DNA from 2 places in the Thermosipho japonicus genome. Region 1 is predicted to be linked to the other one. Evidence: riboswitches for the same ligand, from Rfam matches in the RefSeq annotation. Region 1 holds a riboswitch; the other holds the start of a gene.
What was found. Region 1 has a riboswitch for thiamine pyrophosphate ahead of HNP65_RS00265 (sulfide-dependent adenosine diphosphate thiazole synthase). Riboswitches for the same ligand answer to the same signal wherever they lie in the genome.
Positions count from the first base shown of each region.

Region 1 (3,220 bases):
TGAAGAAACTCTAAAGTTAACCGAAAACGCGCAACCTGCAATATTTTTAGCTAGCTTTGTAGCTTTTAAACACTTAGAAAGCTTAGGAATAAGCTATAATATATTTGCAGGGCATAGTCTGGGAGAGTATACTGCCTTTGCTGCAGCTGGGGTATACGATTTTGATTTTGGGATATATTTGGTAAGAAAAAGGGGAGAATATATTTCTCAAGCAATCGAACCTGGAAAAGGAAGTATGGCTGCAGTTTTAAAAATCTCTGCTGAGAAAGTAGAAGAACTTGTTAAAAATTATGAAGGTCTTTATGTTGCAAATTATAATTCTTCAACACAAACAGTTATAAGTGGCTTGAAATCATCTATTCAAAAATTTTTAGAAGATTGTAAAAATAATGGTATTAGAGCAACAGAATTGGTTGTTTCCGGGCCTTTCCATACTCCCTTTTTAGAAAGTGCTCGTGAAAAACTTTCAAAAGAAATTGAACATGTTAAATTCAAAAAACCAAAAGTTCCGATTGTTTTGAATAGTACAGCTAAAGAATCGAGTGATCCAGAGGAATTAAAATACTATTTACTTGAACAAATAGCAGGACCAGTTTATTGGTTACAGTCAATAAGAAGAATGTTAGAACTTGGAGTAAAAGAATTTGTTGAAGTTGGCCCTAAAAACGTTCTATCAAATATGTTAAAAAGAGAGAAGATAGATATTATTCATTTTAGTGAGATAGAAGAAATAGAAGATTCCAGGGTTTGAACTTTAAAGTTGAATATTTGGGAATTGCTTATCTCGAATACATGGCTTCAATTTGTTTGAAGCCATGTTTTTTATTTGTTGAAAATATTTGACTTTAATCGATTATTTTTTTATACTTAGAATAGTATTAAACAAAAAATGGAGGTATGTTAATAATGATTATTTCTTTTTGGGGATACACATTTTTTTCGGTTTTAGCTAATATTTTTGTTTTCTTTAATGAACCTATTTCGCAAATATTGTTGACTATTTCATCCTTATTTTTAATGTTTTTACTATTCTTATTTGGGAGAAAAATTGGAAAGAAATTTAATGTAAACTTTATGTGGATTTTTTACATAGCTTTATTTCTTGCACTTTTCTCTCTTCTTCCTTTGTATTTAACCTCATCATATTTTACGTATTTTGTTGCGCAGTTTATGAGTTTTCTATTTATTTTATTATATCTTAAGGTAATATTGAGCATAATAGAGTCAAAAAAATCAATTTTTAAATTTATTGTATTTTCTATACTAACTCTTGGAATATATTCTTACTTTTTCTTTTATGACATTATCAAAGAAATTAGAAAACTAAATTGACACTTTTAAAATTTAGTAGTACCATATTAGTGTAAGAAAAGTGAATAAATTCCCAAGGGGAGCTCCATAATCCGGGGCTGAGAGGAAGGCGGAAACCTTCGACCCTTAGAACCTGAACCGGGTAATACCGGCGGAGGGATTGGGAAAAGAAAAATAAAAGTCTATAATAACCCCTCCGCTTTTGCGGAGGGGATTTTTCATAAGGAGGTAAGCGATATGTGGGATTATGAAGTTTCAAAAATTATTGTAGAAAGATTTTTTGAAAAATTGAATGATAGCTTGAAAGTTGATGTAGCAATTGTCGGGGGTGGCCCAAGCGCTTTAGCAGCTTCCTACTATCTTTCAAAAAAAGGATTGAAGGTTGCTATATTTGAGTCAAAAAATGAACCTGGTGGTGGAACATGGGGTGGAGGAATGATGTTTAATGAACTAGTAGTTGAAAAAGATATTAAATCTTTTTTAGATGAATTAGGAATGAATTACTTAATTAAAAACAATTTTATTTCAGTTGATTCTGTACATTTTGCCTCTTCTTTACTATACAATGCTACTAAAGTTGGTACAATTTTATTCAATAATGTTATTGTTGAAGATATTGTATTTTATGAAAATAAAGTAAATGGAATTGTAATAAATTGGGCACCAGTTATAAGGCAAAAACTCCATGTTGATCCTATAACAATTATGGCAAAGTTCGTAGTTGATGGTACGGGACATCCTGCAAACGTTGTGAATATGTTGGTTGATAGAGGAATTGATGTCGACCTTCCTATGGGAAAAATTAGGGAATACCCTATGAATGCAAAAGAAGGAGAAAAATTTGTAGTTGAAAATACTAAAGAAGTTTTCCCAGGACTTTACGTAATGGGAATGGCTGCAGTTTCAGTAGGTGGTGGGCCCAGAATGGGACCAATTTTCGGTGGGATGATTAAATCAGGTTTAAAAGTTGCAAATAATATATTAGAAAAATTATCCATAGAGGTGAAATAATGACGCTAATTGAAAAGGTTAAAAATGGTGAAAAATGTAGTGAAATTGAAAAAATTGCCGAACATGAAAATGTTAGTATTGATAATATTAGAGAAGGATTATTAAATGGAAAAATTGTAATTCCGCACAACAAAAATCATACATCATTAAAAAAATTTATGGGAATTGGTAAAGGTTTAACAGTAAAAGTAAACGCAAACATTGGAACATCATTTGGATATGATGATTTCGAATATGAAATAGAGAAATTTAATACCGCCAAAGCTGTGGGTGCAGATAGTGTTATGTTACTTTCAACATGGGGGAATCTAGATGAACAAAGAGAATTCATAATTAAAAATTCAGATATTCCCGTTGGAACTGTTCCAATTTATGATGCAGCTGTAATTTCTTATCAGGAAAAAAAGAATGTTGTTGATTTTAGTGAAAAAGATTTCTTAAAAATATTTGAGAAACATGCAAAACAAGGTGTAGATTTTGTGACCCTGCATATTAGTATAACTAAAGATATCGTTAAAAAATTAAAAAAATCCCAAAGAATAATGAAAATAGTTAGTAGAGGTGGATCAATTATTGCGGGATGGATAATTAAAAACAATCTAGAAAATCCGTTTTACAAATACTTTGATGAAGTACTTGATATTGCAAGAGAATATGATGTAACTTTAAGCCTGGGTGATTCATTAAGACCAGGGAACTTATTTGACTCTTTAGACAGATTACAATTAGAAGAATGGTTTATATTTGAAGAATTGGTTGAAATGGCTAGAAAGAAGAATGTTCAAGTAATGTTAGAAGGTCCAGGTCATGTTCCACTTGATCAGATAGAAACAACAGTAAATTTAATGAAAAAATACGGAAAAAATTCACCAGTATTCTTACTTGGTCCTATAGTATT
Region 1 is NZ_JACHEX010000001.1:56,812-60,031, reverse strand. It holds gene fabD (ACP S-malonyltransferase) at 1-751, shown strand, start outside; gene HNP65_RS00270 (DUF4234 domain-containing protein) at 898-1,332, shown strand; TPP riboswitch at 1,378-1,489, shown strand; gene HNP65_RS00265 (sulfide-dependent adenosine diphosphate thiazole synthase) at 1,549-2,322, shown strand; gene thiC (phosphomethylpyrimidine synthase ThiC) at 2,322-3,220, shown strand, end outside.

Region 2 (3,220 bases), on a different contig from region 1:
CAAATTTTTTAAATTTTAAATCCTTTTAGATTGAATGGTAATTTTCCTTTCTTAAATATCTTCATCATTTTTTTCATTTCCTCATAGTTTTTAAGAAGTTTATTCACTTCTTGAACGCTTGTACCGCTACCTTTTGCTATTCTTTTTTTTCTGCTAGCATTTAAAATTTTTGGATTTCTTCTCTCTTCAGGTGTCATTGAATTAATTATTGCTTCAATTACTTTTAATTCTTTTTCACTCTGATTTATATCCACTTTCGGACTACCTGGCAACATCTCAACAATTTTTGATAATGAACCTAACTTTTTTATCTCTTTTAATTGCTCTTGAAAATCTTCAAGTGTAAATTCTGCATTAAGCATCTTTTTACCTAGTCTTTGCATTTTATCTTTATCAAGTTCTTGCTCAGCTTTCTCAATTAAACTTAAAACATCTCCAAGACCTAAAATTCTACTAGCAATCCTTTCAGGATGAAACTCTTCTAAGTCTTCTATCTTTTCTCCAACTCCAATAAATTTTATTGGTTTATTAGTAATATACCTTATCGAAAGTATCACGCCACCTCTTGCATCTCCATCCATCTTTGTAACTACATATCCTGTAACATCCAATCGTTCATTAAAAATCTTTGCAGAATTTACAGCATCTTGCCCAGCCATGGCATCCACAACCATCAATATTTCATCTGGATTAAGAATATCCTTTATTTCTTCCAATTCATTCATCATTTCATCATCAATATGCAAACGCCCCGCAGTATCAAAAATTACAACATTGTATCCACTATCTTTAACTTCTTTTATAGCCTCACGAACTATTTTAACTGGATTTTTTCGATCGCCACAAAAAACTGGCACATCAATTTTCTTTCCTAACGTTATTAATTGGTCTATCGCAGCAGGTCTATATGTATCAGCAGCAACCAAAAATGGCTTTTTTCCTTTTTTCTTAAGCAAATTTGCAAGTTTTGCCGCCGATGTAGTCTTACCACTTCCCTGAAGTCCAACCATCATAATGTAAGAGGGAGAATGTACAAGACTTAATTGGGATTTTTCTCCCATAACCCTAATTAATTCATCTCTTAAAATTTTAATAAACATCTGATCCGGGGTTAACGACTTTAATACTTCCTCACCTGTGGCTTTTTCAGTTACCTCTGCAATAAATTCCTTTACTACCTTGTAATTTACATCAGCTTCTAACAATGACAACTTTACCATTTTTATTGCTTCTTTTATATTTTTTTCAGTGATTTTTCCTTTTCCCGAAAGCGTCTTAAAAGCTTTAGAAAGTTTTTCTTGTAAACCTTCAAACAACTCCAATCACCTTCCTTCACTTTCATTAGTATATAATACTTTTTTACTAATTCAATTAAATTTTTGTAGCCGATTGAAAAATTATCCAAAATTATATGTAACAATCATGTTAAGCAAAACTTGTCGCTTAACTTAACTGATAGTTTTTAGTTAACTTTATAGTAACAAATTATAGAAAATATTTTATTGATGTACTTTATAAGATATAGTATAATAGAAGCATCCCAAGGGGAGCTCCACAATCCGGGGCTGAGAGGAAGGTGGAAACCTTCGACCCTTAGAACCTGAACCGGGTAATACCGGCGGAGGGATGGGATGCAAAATCCCTCCAAAAAGGAGGGAATTTTTTATTTTAAAAGGAGGGGTTATATGAAAAAAGCACTTATTTATTTAATATTAACTATCTCAGTAATTTCATTATCAGTAGAAAAACTTGTCGTTTATACATATGACAGTTTTGTATCTGGTATTGGTAAAGAAATTGTTCCAATTTTTGAAAAAAAGTATGGTTGTAAAGTAGAACTTTTATCTTTTGGTGATGCTGGAACTGTGCTTTCAAGACTTATGCTTGAAAAAAATAATCCTAAAGCTGATGTAATAGTTGGTCTTGATCAAGCGTTATTAATTAGAGCCATCGAAAATGATCTAGTTCAAAAATTTAAACCTGAAAATTTATCTTTGCTAAAATATCCAGAATTGTATAATGAATACGGCACTCCATATGATTTTGGTGCAATTGCTATTGTTTATAACAAGGAAAAAATTAAAAATCCACCAAAAAGCTTTAACGATCTTTTAAAAGATGAATTTAGAGGAAAAATCGTTGTTGAAGATCCTAGAACTTCAAGCACTGGTCTTAGCTTTCTTCTATGGACTATTGCGGCATTTAATGAAAAATATTTGGATTTTTGGTCCAAATTTAAAGACAATTTACTGACAATAACACCAGGATGGGACGAAGCATTTGAAATGTTAGAATCAGGCGAAGCTGATATCATGGTTAGCTATGCAACCGATGGTGCATACAGCTATTATTACTATGGCAACGTCAAATACGTTCCAGTAATTTTAGATGAAGGTGCATTTGTTCAAGTTGAATATGCTTCACTTGTAAAAAATGCTAAAAACGTAGAACTTGCAAAAAAATTCATAGAATTTCTACTTTCAGATGAATTTCAAGAAAAAGTTCCTTTAAATCAATGGATGCTTCCTGTTACAAATGTAAAGTTACCTGAAGCTTTTAAATATGTTCCTGAAATAAAAAAAGTTCTTGAGATAAAAAATGATATTTATAAGAATCAAGAAAGGATTTTAAAAGAATGGTCAAAAGAAGTAATTGGTGGCTAATTCCAATTACATTTATAATGGGAGGAGTTGTCCTCCCATTTACTTTTTTATTTATAAAGATAGGTGGTATAAATATCAAATCAATTTCTGATAACTTTAATATTATCAAATTCACTATTTATCAAGCTTTTATCTCATCTATATTAGCAACCGTTATAGGCCTTCCTGGAGCATATATCGTTGCTAGAACAAAAATGAATAATTATTTAAAATCCACTTTTAGAATACTGTCAGCCATTCCTTTTATTTTACCGGGAGTAACAATGAGCATAGGTTTTTTAATGACATTCGGAAACAATGGATTAATCACAAAATTTCTTAAGTTATTTGGTTTTAACCAACGACTACTTTATACTTTTTCTGCTATAATTATCGGCCATGTTTTTTACAATTTTCCACTTTTTATCCGCATAGTTGGAGAAACTTGGGAAAAAATAGATTCTAGTATTATAGAATCTGCAAAATTAGATGGCGCAAATAATTTATTAATCTTTTTTAAAATTGAATTTCCATTAATTCTTTCATCAATTTTAAAGGCCTTTCTTTTGACGTATGTA
Region 2 is NZ_JACHEX010000004.1:171,955-175,174, forward strand. It holds gene ffh (signal recognition particle protein) at 9-1,316, opposite strand; TPP riboswitch at 1,534-1,644, shown strand; gene HNP65_RS07875 (thiamine ABC transporter substrate-binding protein) at 1,686-2,663, shown strand; gene HNP65_RS07880 (ABC transporter permease) at 2,636-3,220, shown strand, end outside.
Region 2: linked by a shared signal. The riboswitch ahead of HNP65_RS07875 (thiamine ABC transporter substrate-binding protein) and the one ahead of HNP65_RS00265 (sulfide-dependent adenosine diphosphate thiazole synthase) in region 1 are both predicted to bind thiamine pyrophosphate.